One region of the Pararhizobium gei genome, then DNA from elsewhere that is predicted to be linked to it. Evidence: predicted binding sites of a transcription regulator. Region 1 holds the regulator's gene; the other holds the start of a gene.
What was found. Region 1 encodes PhoB, which activates phosphate uptake and scavenging genes when phosphate is short. Its sites were predicted from a motif close to TGTCATNNANCTGTCAT; they were not measured.
Positions count from the first base shown of each region.

Region 1 (6,063 bases):
TGTAACGACGCAGTGCGCTCCGTCCACCGCCTGCTCGGCATCATGATAGAGCTTGACGTCGCCGCCATTGTTGCGGGCCCAGTTGAGGATCCTGTCGTCCGGCTCGGACCCGAGCGGCACGGCCATGTTCATACGGTATCCGAAACGGGCCGTGCCTTCGGCGAAGGAATGCAGCACATTGTTTCCGTCACCAGTCCAGGCGATGGTCTTGCCCTGAACCGGGCCGCTATGTTCCTCGAAAGTCATGATGTCGGCCATGATCTGGCAGGGATGCGTCAGATCGGTGAGACCGTTGATGACAGGTACGGTCGCATGCTCGGCCAGTTCCAGCAGGCGCTTGTGATCGGTGGTACGGATCATGATGGCATCGACGTAGCGCGACAGCACCTTGGCAGTGTCGCCGATCGTTTCAGCCCGTCCGAGCTGCATTTCGGTGCCGGACAGAAACAGGGTCTCGCCGCCGAGCTGGCGCATGCCGACATCGAAAGAGACGCGGGTTCGCGTCGAAGGCTTTTCGAAGATCATCGCCAGCATCTTGCCGGCAAGCGGCTTCTCCGCGGTGCCTGCCTTGGTCGCCGCCTTGCGGATGCGGGCGTCGTCTATAATCGCCCGGAGATCTTGCGACGTCATTGCGGAAAGATCGAGAAAATGTCTGGCCATTCTAATTCGCAGTCCTGTGTTTCAGCGGAGGGAACGATACTCAGGCGAAGGCCTGTCGTCGTTCCATGGTCAGCTGTTCGGCGGCGCGTTCAAGCCGTGCCAATCCCTCCCGCGCCTCCTGCGCCGTCGTTACGAGCGGCGGAAGCAGGCGGATCACGTTTTCACCGGCCGGCACCGCCAGCAAATGTTGAGCGCGGATCGCCTTCAGGAGATCGGCAGACGGTATCTTCGCCTTGATGCCGAGCATAAGTCCTTCGCCGCGAATTTCCTCTATGATGTCGGGAAAGCGATCGGCAAGCGAGGCAAGGCCCTGGCGGAGGACCAGCGTTACGTCGCGGACATGCGTGAGGAAATCATCGGCAAGAACGATGTCAAGAACAGCATTGCCGACCGCCATGGCGAGCGGATTGCCGCCGTATGTAGAGCCATGCGTTCCGGCGACCATGCCGGATGCGGCCTCTGCGGTCGCAAGGCAGGCTCCGAGCGGAAAGCCTCCGCCAATCCCCTTGGCTACGGCCATGATGTCGGGAGTAATGCCGGCGCTTTCATGGGCAAACAGCTTGCCCGTGCGGCCAATGCCGCACTGAACCTCGTCCAAAATCAGCAACAGGCCGTATTCGTCACAGAGAGACCGCAGTTCCTGCATGAATTCCTTTGGCACGACGCGGATACCGCCCTCCCCCTGAATCGGCTCGATCAGGATGGCCGCCGTTTCTTCGGTGATCGCATCCTTCAGGGCAGACATGTCTCCGAAAGGCACCTGATAGAAGCCGGGCGCCTTGGGACCGAAGCCTTCGAGGTATTTTTCCTGACCGCCGGCAGCGATGGTCGCAAGCGTCCTTCCGTGGAAGGCGCCTTCGAAGGTAATGATATGAAACTTTTCCGGGTGCCCTTTCGAGAAGTGGTACCGCCGCGCCGTCTTGATGGCGCATTCCAGCGCCTCTGCACCGGAATTGGTGAAGAAGACCTTATCCGCGAAGGTCGCTTCCGTCAGCCGGCGGCTGAGGCTCTCCTGCCCCGGTATCTCGTAAAGATTGGACAGGTGCCAGACCTTGTCGGCCTGATCCTTCAATGCCGAAACGAGATGCGGATGCGCATGGCCGAGTGAATTGACCGCGACGCCGGCTGCAAAATCGAGATAGCGGGTACCGTCTTCCGCAATCAGCCAGACGCCTTCACCGCGTTCGAACCGCAAGGGTGCACGGGCATATGTGTCATAGAGCGGCGTGGCTTGGGCCATGGCGCAGGTCTCCTCAATCATCGCGGTGATTGCTTAGCGTTGGCGAAGGGGCCGTCGCCGGCCCTCAGGAAATCAAAATGCCGCCTTTCGGCGGCGGCGCCACTATCTTCATTCCGCAATGCAATGTCAACAAATGCAAGCTTTTCGGACGCGAGGACGGCCGTGCGGTTACAGGTTTTTTTCCAAACTTGGTGCTTGCAAAAAGGCCACGCATATCAAGCAAGTTGGGGAAAACCTGAAAATCGATTCGGTCGGATTCGCGGGACTCTTGTCAGGGAGTCCCACGGGCTCTACCTTAATATTTAATTACTAGAACGCATGCGGCGGACCTAGTCACCAAAAGTGTTATCGCGTTTCAGCTTCGGAGTCTGTCCGGAGCTCGGTGGAGGATTCGGCCATCACCAACGCTGTGAATGGAGAGATGACCATGAACTGGACTGACGAGCGGGTCGAAAGACTGAAGAAGTTATGGTCTGAAGGATTGAGCGCAAGCCAGATCGCTGCACAGCTCGGCGGCGTCAGTCGCAATGCGGTGATCGGCAAAGTGCACCGCCTATGCCTGCCCGGCCGCGCAAAGGCAGGCGGCAGCACAACGACCGCCACACGCACTAAGCGCCCGGCGCCAGTCATCGCTCCCCGTCCCCAGGCATACACCACCTCAACGCGTCCAGCCGCCCGACCGATGACACGTCAGGAAGACGCCGCCGTCATGGCGCAGGACGCCGAAATCGAAACTGTCGAACAGTATAAGGAAGCTCCGGCGGGCAATGTCGTGCTTCCCATGTCGCGCCGCCTGGTCCTGACGCAGTTGACCGATCGAACCTGCAAATGGCCGATCGGCGATCCGATGAAGGACGAGTTTCATTTTTGCGGCAACGATTCCCCGGACACGTCGCCCTACTGCACCTTCCATGCCAAGCTCGCCTATCAGCCATCGGCGGAACGTCGCCGGACACGGTGAAAAGAACAATTTGAGCCGATATCAGTCCTGCCGATGACCTCTGCAGGACTTTTTCGTTTCTGGTTGCCTCAGGCACAGTTTGAAAACTATGGTATCGCGGGAATGATCTGTAGAAAGGCTGCGTCAGCCGGAGACCCAAGATGCCGTCCACCGAACTGTTGCTCACCTTTTTCGTCACGACGGCGATCTTCGCGTATATTCCCGGTCCGGCAATGTTGTATGCGGCGGCCCAAACCATGGCGCATGGCCGCCGTGGCGGGATGCTGGCGTCGCTCGGCATCCACTTGGGCTGCTATGTTCATGTGGTGGCGGCTGCCACAGGGCTGTCGGTGCTGTTTCATGCCGTCCCCATGCTTTACATGGTGGTCAAACTGGCCGGCGCCGCTTACCTGATCTGGCTCGGTATCTCGTTGTTCAGGAGAAAAACCGAGGGGGAAACGGCGCTGCCCGCGATAGGGCCTAAGTCCGGACGCCGCGCTTTCATCGAGAGCATAACGGTCGAAGTCCTCAACCCGAAGACCGCGATATTTTTCGTCGCTTTCCTGCCGCAGTTCGTGGATGCATCCGCGACGCTGCCGGCCTGGGCGCAATTCCTCGTTCTGGGGACGATCGTCAACCTGATGTTTTCATCGGCAGACATCGTCTGCGTGCTTATGGCCGGCGCCCTGACACGCCGTCTTCGCAGATCGAACGGGGTGCAGCGGCTTGTACAAAAGCTTGGCGGCGGCATTCTTGTCGGTCTCGGTGCCCATCTCGCGCTTCAGCGAGGCTGACACGTGCGGACCGCGGTGACCATTTGCGATCAGCTTTCCAGGGAATAGCCTGCGCCGCGCACCGTTCGGATGACATCCTGCATGTTGGAGAAATTCAGCGCCTTTCGCAGACGTCCGACATGGACATCCACGGTGCGCTCGTCGACATAGATATCGTGTCCCCAGACGCCGTCCAGCAACTGGGATCGCGAAAAGACCCGGCCAGGAGAGGACATGAGGAACTCGAGCAGGCGAAACTCCGTCGGTCCCAGCCGGACTTCGCGGGTCTTGCGGTGGACGCGATGGGTTTCGCGGTCGAGCTCGATGTCGCCGCATTTCAGCAGCGTCGAGAGAACCTCGGGCTTGGCCCGGCGGAGCATCGCCTTGACGCGGGCCATGAGTTCCGGCGTCGAAAACGGCTTGACCACATAATCGTCGGCACCTGTCGCCAGGCCCCGGACCCGCTCGCTTTCTTCTCCGCGCGCGGTCAACATGATGATCGGCAGACGCTCGGTTTCGGAACGCTGTCGCAATCTGCGGCACAATTCTATGCCGGACACGCCCGGAAGCATCCAGTCCAGGATGAGAAGATCCGGCAAGCGCTCCTGCAGGCGGATTTCGGCTTCGTCGCCTCGATTGATGGTATCAACCTCGAAGCCTTCGGCCTCAAGATTGTATCGCAGGAGAACGCTCAACGCTTCTTCGTCTTCGACAACGGCAATTCTCGGCAGCATGGGGTCTCAACTCCTTGACGCCCGGCGCTCACAGCAGGGCTGTCACGCGGACGGCTCCTGGCCGTCCGCGCCGCATAAGTAGGAACTTACTTACATTTTAACCGGCGCTCGATCAGTTGCCGATTGCGCCGACCGTATTGGCGGTATCGTCCTTTGGACGCTCGCCAACCGGTTGCGCACCGGTCGCCATGTAAAAGATTGTCTCGGCGATGTTGGTCGCATGGTCGCCGATGCGTTCGATGTTCTTTGCGCAAAACAGCAAATGCGTGCACGGCGTGATGTTGCGCGGGTCTTCCATCATATAGGTAAGCAATTCACGGAACAGGGATGTGTAGATCGCATCGATCTCGTTGTCCCGTTCGCGAATGCCGTTGGCCTTTTCCGGAGAGCGCGACGCATAGACGTCGAGCACTTCCTTGAGCTGCATCAGCGCAAGTTCGGCAAGATGCTCGAGCCCGCGTGAAAGCTGGCGCGGCAGGCTTGCATTTGCTACGGCAATGACGCGCTTGGCGTTGTTCTTTCCCAGATCGCCGACACGCTCGAGATCGGCCGCGATCCGGATGGATCCCATGATTTCCCTGAGGTCGGCTGCCATCGGCTGGCGCTTGGCGATGGTGACGATTGCCTTGTCGCCGATCTGCCGCTCGGCCTCATCGAGAATGACATCATCCGAGATGACTTTCTGAGCCAGCGAAAGATCGGCATTCACCAATGCGCGAACCGATTCGGCGACCATCTGCTCGGCAAGCCCGCCCATTTCGGAAATGCGGCGCGTAAGGTATTTCAGGTCGTCGTCATAGACGGAAACAATATGCGTAGACATGGTTGGTGTTCCTTGCGTTCACAATCCAGATGAGGTGCGGGGCTCAGGCATCAGCCGAAGCGGCCCATGATGTAATCCTGGGTGCGCTGGTCATCCGGATTGGTGAACATCTTGTCGGTATCATTTTCTTCGACGAGGTTGCCCAGATGGAACATGGCGGTCCGCTGGGAAACGCGCGCAGCCTGCTGCATCGAGTGGGTGACGATGACGATCGTGTAGTTGGCCCGCAGTTCGTGGATCAGTTCCTCGACCTTGGCGGTCGCGATCGGATCGAGCGCGGAGCATGGCTCATCCATCAGGATGACCTCCGGGCTGACGGCAACGGCGCGCGCGATGCACAGGCGCTGCTGCTGACCACCGGACAGACCGGTGCCGGATTCATGCAGGCGATCCTTGACCTCGTTCCAGAGACCGGCCTTCTGAAGGCTGCTTTCGACGATCTGGTCGAATTCGGCTTTGGTGCGGGCGAGACCGTGGATCTTCGGACCATAGGTGACGTTTTCGTAGATCGATTTCGGGAACGGGTTCGGCTTCTGGAAGACCATCCCGACGCGGGCGCGCAATTCGACAACGTCGATGGTCTGATCGTAAATATCGCCGTCATCGAGCATGATCTTGCCGGTGACCCGGCAGCTGTCGATCGTGTCATTCATCCGGTTCAAGCAACGCAGGAAGGTCGACTTGCCGCAACCGGACGGGCCGATCAGGGCGGTGACGGTGTTTTCGCGGACGTTGAGGTTCACATCGAACAGCGCACGCTTTTCGCCGTAATAGACCGAAACGTCCTTCCCGGTCATTTTGTAGGGAACGTTACTCATCTTCTGGTCCAGCGCCTTTTCAACTGCTGCTTCTGACATCATGTTCATGTTTCTACCTCACTACCAGCGACGCTC
Region 1 covers NZ_CP119409.1:798,044-804,106, reverse strand. Annotated here, with positions in the region: gene argF (ornithine carbamoyltransferase) at 1-660, opposite strand, end outside; gene PY308_RS03765 (aspartate aminotransferase family protein) at 701-1,900, opposite strand; gene PY308_RS03760 (GcrA family cell cycle regulator) at 2,328-2,861, shown strand; gene PY308_RS03755 (LysE family translocator) at 3,002-3,634, shown strand; gene phoB (phosphate regulon transcriptional regulator PhoB) at 3,664-4,347, opposite strand; gene phoU (phosphate signaling complex protein PhoU) at 4,460-5,170, opposite strand; gene pstB (phosphate ABC transporter ATP-binding protein PstB) at 5,221-6,036, opposite strand; gene pstA (phosphate ABC transporter permease PstA) at 6,049-6,063, opposite strand, start outside.

Region 2 (6,063 bases), 1.8 Mb from region 1:
GGCGCTCACGACATGAAACGCGGTGCAGCTTTGTCGAAACGAAACCGACGCGCGCTCGCCGCCAATACCGATCACACGCTTCCCAGCACCCCGCAGATGAACAGCGAGCGGCGTAAAGTCCGCATCTCCGGAAACGAGGCAAAACGTGTCTGCGCGGTCGGCTATCAAAAGCTCGACCGCATCAATGGTCATACGCATGTCGCCTGAATTCTTGCCCTTCGTCGGGCTGCAGACCTGCACCGCATCAATCGCATGCAATGGGACCATTCCGAGCCAGCGGATGCCGCAGCCGCCCGCGAAGTCGCCATAGGCGCGCCGTATCGTCGTCGCGCCATGGGCGCTTACTGCGTCGAAAACCTGTTTCGCACAAGCAGCGGACAGATTTTCCGCATCAATCAAAACTGCGACCCGAGCCTGCATGATCCTGTTCCCCATTGCAACGATTACACTGGGAAGAGCATGAACTACGCGCAAGCATCGAGACACAACCTTGGCGGGATATCGTTAATGCCCTCCTAGCGCATTCGTTAGATTATGACGACTCGGGCTCGTATCGCACGAAGGCGAATGCCGTTCCATCAGGCGACCAGTTCGGAACATTGATCGTCCCCTGCCCGCCGAACAACTCGAAGAGAATGCGCGCATTGCCGCCGTCAGGGTCCATCAGCCGCAACCGCACAGTCAGGTCGCGCGGATGATCGAAGACATCCCCGTCATAGGAAATGACCAGCAGGTTTCGCCCATCCGGAGACGGATGCGGAAACCAGTCGCCATAGTCGCTGTTGGTGACGCGCTGCACCTCGGTTCCATCGGGCCGGACGCGCCAGATCTGCATGCGGCCGGTGCGGCTCGAGTTGAAATAGACCCATTGACCGTCGGCGCTAAAGTCCGGCCCGTCGTTGCGGCCTTCGCCGAAGGTCAGGCGGGTCTCGTCACCGCCTCTGACGCCGATCGTGTAAATGTCGAAAACCTGGTTGCGGATGCCGCAATAGGTCAGCGTCTTGCCGTCCGGTGACCAGCCATGCCAGTAGGACGGCCGGTTCTGGGTGATCAGGGTCGGCGTGCCGCCCTCTGCCGGCAGCGTGTAGATCGTCGAGATGCCGAATTCGGTCTTGTCGGTGATGGCGATCGTCTTGCCATCGGGCGAGATGCCGTGGTCGTTGTTGCAGCGCGCGGCAAAGCCCGTGTCGATCGTCGCAGGCTCGCCGCCGCTGACCGACAGTCGGTACAGCAGCCCGTCGCCGTTGAAGACCAACGACTGTCCGTCCGGAGACCAGTTCGGTGCCTCCACGAGCTTGTCCGTTTGCCACACCACGCGGCTCTCGCCGGTCGCGAGTGTATGGATTTCCACGGAACTGCGCATGATTCTACCTTCCTGCGATCAGCGGTCCCGGAACCGGTTGGTGATCGGATAGCGCCGGTCGCGACCGAAATTCTTCCGGGTGATCTTGACGCCCGGCGCCGACTGCCGACGCTTGTATTCGGCGATGTAAAGCAGATGCTCGATCCGGTGCACCGTCGCGATGTCATGGCCGCGCGCCACGATCTCCTCGGTGCCCATTTCCAATTCGACGAGGCATTCAAGGATATCGTCGAGGACGGGATAGGGCGGCAGCGAATCCTGGTCCGTCTGGTCCGGCCGCAATTCGGCCGAAGGCGCCTTGTCGATTATGTTCTTCGGAATCACTTCCCCAGAGGGGCCGAGCGCGCCGGGCGGCACCATGGTATTGCGCCAGCGTGAAATCGCATAGACCTGCATCTTGTACAGGTCCTTGATCGGGTTGAAACCGCCATTCATGTCGCCGTAGAGCGTCGCATAGCCGACCGACATTTCCGACTTGTTGCCTGTCGTCACCACCATCGAACCGAACTTGTTCGACAGCGCCATCAGGATCGTGCCGCGCGTTCGGCTCTGCAGGTTTTCTTCCGTGATACCCGGCTCCGTCCCCTCGAATGTTTCAGACAGGGCGCCGAGAAAGCCGCGCACGGGCTCCTCGATCGGGATGATATCGTAACGGCAGCCGAGCGCCTTCGCACATTCCTCGGCATCCTTGAACGAATCCGACGAGGTATAGCGATAGGGAAGCATCACCGTGCGCACCCGTTCCTCACCCAGCGCATCCACGGCGATCGCGGCGCAAATCGCCGAATCGATGCCGCCGGACAGGCCGAGCACGACATTCTTGAAGCCGTTCTTGTTGACGTAGTCGCGAAATCCCAGAAGGCACGCCCGGTAATCGGCCTCTTCCCGCTCCGGAATATGCGTTTTCGGGCCGGCGGCACAGACCCAGCCGCTATCGGTCCTCTTCCATGTGGATACATCGACCGCGTCCTCGAACTGGCTCATCTGGAAAGCCAGGCTTTTGTCGGCATTGAAGGCGAAGCTCGCCCCGTCGAACACCAGTTCGTCCTGTCCTCCCACCTGATTGGCGTAGATGATCGGAAGTCCGCTTTCGATCACCTGGCGCAGCACGACCTGGTAGCGGACATCGACCTTTCCGCGGTAGTAAGGCGACCCGTTCGGCACCAGCAGGATTTCAGCGCCGCTTTCCGCCAGCGTCTCGCATATGCCCATGTCGTTCCAGATTTCCTCGCAGATCGGCACGCCGATGCGTACCCCGCGAAAATTCACCGGCCCCGGCATCGCGCCCGCCACGAAGACGCGTTTTTCATCGAATTCGCCGTAATTTGGCAGGTCGATCTTGTCGCGCAGAACCAGGATCTTGCCGCCGTCGAGCACGGCGCAGGAATTATGGCGCCCGGCCGTGCCCTGGCGCGGAAAACCGACGATTACACCCGGCCCGCCATCCGCCGTGTCCGCTGCCAGATCCTCGACCGCCTTGGCACAGGCCTTCAGGAAAGCTGGCTTCAGCACCAGATCCTCGGGAGGATAGCCGGAAAGGAACAACTCCGTCAGAAGCAGCAGGTCCGCCCCCTGCCGTGCTGCATCCGCCCGCGCCTCACGCGCCTTGGCAAGATTGCCGGCGACATCGCCAACCGTCGGATTGATTTGCGCGACGGCGATGCGCAGCGTGGTCGGTGGGGTTTGTTGCTCGGTCATGGGCAGGCCTGTGTTCGGATCAAATCGCGGATGCAGTCGTATTTCGCCGAAAGATGTATCGTATTTCACAGCGAAAACATCATGTCCGTGCCTGCAGACGGCAAAAAATCTTGCCCTGCCCGGATATTTCCAACGCGCTGCCACGCAGCATCGCGCTTCGGCTTCCTTCTTTCACGAACCAAACAAAAAAGCGGGGGAAAACCCTTATCCGGCTCATTCATCTTCCATTCAAGATGACATCTGTATGACACTAGGACGACAGTTTTGTAAAATTTGGAGATGGCCTTGGCCAGTTTTGAATCGCCGGTGATGGCCGTCACAGCCACCGATCGCCCGCTGGCCGATATCGGTGTTCGCGGCAGCAAGACCATATCGATTGCCGGCCGCCTCTCTGTGTCGCTCATCCTGTCGATCCTGTTGATTTTTTCCGTAGAGTGGATGACACGGGATTCGGCGCCGGAAGCCTTGGCCTATTTTCTCGATCCCATGCGTCCAGGCTGGACGACCGTGGGCGTGTTCTTCCTGCTGTTCCTTGCGCTTGATGCCGCATTTGGGCGCGAGAACTACGGCGCCATTCTCGTTGCGCCGCTGGCGCTCGTCCCGGCGTTGATCAGCCGTCAGAAGCAGATTTTTCTGTCAGATCCGCTCTATCCCACCGACTTTCTGTTTGGCCGCCAGATCATGGAACTCATGCCGGCCCTGGTACGCGATCGCCCCTGGACAGCCGTTGGCATGGCGGTCGGTCTCGTCGCCTCCGTCCTCACGCTTGCCTGGCTGCTGCGCTTTGCGTGGCGCCGCTTTCCCCTCATGAGCCGCCGGCAGCGACTGACACGGCTTGTCGTGGCGCTACCGCTGCTCGCCTCCTTTTACCACATGATGGACTACAACACCTTCTCTTGGGTGCGGGATCGGCTTCGCGTCATCCCCATCATGTGGGATCAGACCGAAAACTATCGCCATAACGGCTTCATCATGGCATTCGCGCTGAACCTGCCGATGGCCAATATCACGGCTCCGACAGGCTATATGTCCGACGCGATCGACAAGATCCCGACCGAGCCCGTCCCCGCGGGGACAACCCATCGTGGCAAGCCTGATGTCATCGTGCTGATGAGCGAATCCTTCTGGGATCCGACCCGCCTGCCCAACGTCAAGCTGTCGCCCGATCCGATGCCGACGATCCGTGAGATGCAATCCGGCAACGTCTTCTCGCCCGAGTTCGGCGGCATGACCGCGAATGTCGAATTCGAAGCCCTGACCGGTTTCTCGAACGCTTTCCTGCCCTATGGCAGCATCCCCTATCAGCAATATATCCGCAACCCGATCCCTTCGCTCGCCACCTTCTTCCGCGGCGAAGGCTATGTGGCGCGTGCCGTGCATCCCTTCCAGCGCTGGTTCTGGAACCGCAGCGCCGTCTACAAGGCGTTCGGCTTCGAGCAGTTCAAGTCGGAAGAGAACATGCCCGTCATGCAGAAGCGCGGCATTTTCGCATCGGACGAATCGCTGACAAAGGAGATCATCCATCAGGCCGACCAGTTGCGCGATCCCTTCTTCTTCTTCACAGTGACGCTGCAGGGCCATGGTCCTTACGAAGCCAACCGCTACGCGAAGAACACGATCAAGGTAGAGGGCAACCTGCCGGAAGCCGACCGTCAGGTTCTTGCAACCTATGCGCAGGGCATCAAGGAAGCCGATGACAGCCTGAAGATGCTCATGGACTGGGCCAGGGAGCGTGACCGCGAAACGATCATCGTGCTTTTTGGCGATCACCTGCCGCCGCTTAACACCGTCTATCCTAACACCGGTTTCATGAACGACGTCACCGCGTCGCGCAAAGGTCCGATGGAGCAGATGAAAGCCCAGCATGAGACGCCGCTTGTCGTCTGGTCCAACAGGACCGGTCCCGTGAAGGATATCGGCACGATCAGCCCGGCTTTCCTCTCCTACCAGATCCTCAAGCAGGGCGGCTTCGAGCATCCCTACTACACGGGCTTTCTCGGCAACGTCTTCCAGAAATATCCGGTCATCGACCGCTTCATGCTGATCGACGCCGCCGGTAAGGAAACGCCCTCCTGGTCGCGGCAGAAGACGACGCCGGCCCTCATCCGCGACTACCGGTTCCTGCAGCATGACATGATGTTCGGAGAACGGTTCGGCACAGAGCGGTTTTTCCAGTCGCATGCCGATCTTTTTGCCGGAGCGCTGTGAAACCGTCTGTATTGGCATTTCCGCAATGCGTCGGCTTGGGATAGAACAGCCCGGCATTGTCAGCCGGAGCCAGCCCATGCCGCATCTCGATGAAATCTCCCATATTCTTTTCGGCAAGCCCAGCGGCGAACTCGGTGCCGTCGAGCGGCTTGTGCTTCACCGCAGCAAGGAGCGAAAGACACTTTCCCAGGATACGAATGCGGCTTTCGTGGCAAATCAGGGCGTCGGCGATCGGCTGGCAGACAGCATCGCCCGCGTCGGCGGATCCTGGGGCTTCATCATAGCCTTCCTGACCTTTCTTGCCGTTTGGACCACGGCCAATACGATCCTTCTCTCCCGCACGGCATTCGATCCATACCCGTTCATCTTCCTCAATCTGCTTTTGTCGATGATCGCGGCCCTTCAGGCGCCGATCATCATGATGTCCCAGAACCGGCAGGCGACGAAGGACCGTTTTGATGCTGCAAAGGACTATGAGGTCAATCTGAAGTCGGAGGTCGAATTGATTTCGCTCCACAACAAGATCGATACGGTGCTCTTGCGCGAGATCGCCGAACTGCGCGACGACGTCCGCAGGCTGCACGCCCAGTTGGAACGCGAACGGAATTCCGGCCCGTCCGGGACTTGAATCCGAAGTGCGCGACGACCACGTCCGTAACTTGCACCGCCACTTACTGAACCTTATTTTTTAAACCTCTTCAACTATGGTCATTGTCTGACATTCTTCTCGACTCAGACCGCTGGCAGTGACTGAACGCATGACAGGCAAGCTAAGAATTCTGATCAACAATACG
Region 2 covers NZ_CP119409.1:2,550,169-2,556,231, forward strand. Annotated here, with positions in the region: gene PY308_RS22970 (NYN domain-containing protein) at 1-435, opposite strand, end outside; gene PY308_RS12485 (TolB family protein) at 533-1,363, opposite strand; gene PY308_RS12490 (NAD+ synthase) at 1,382-3,061, opposite strand; gene PY308_RS12495 (LTA synthase family protein) at 3,371-5,269, shown strand; gene PY308_RS12500 (DUF1003 domain-containing protein) at 5,346-5,897, shown strand; gene PY308_RS12505 (hypothetical protein) at 6,028-6,063, shown strand, end outside.
Region 2: the regulator PhoB is predicted to act here: its motif matches at 3,306-3,322, upstream of PY308_RS12495 (LTA synthase family protein).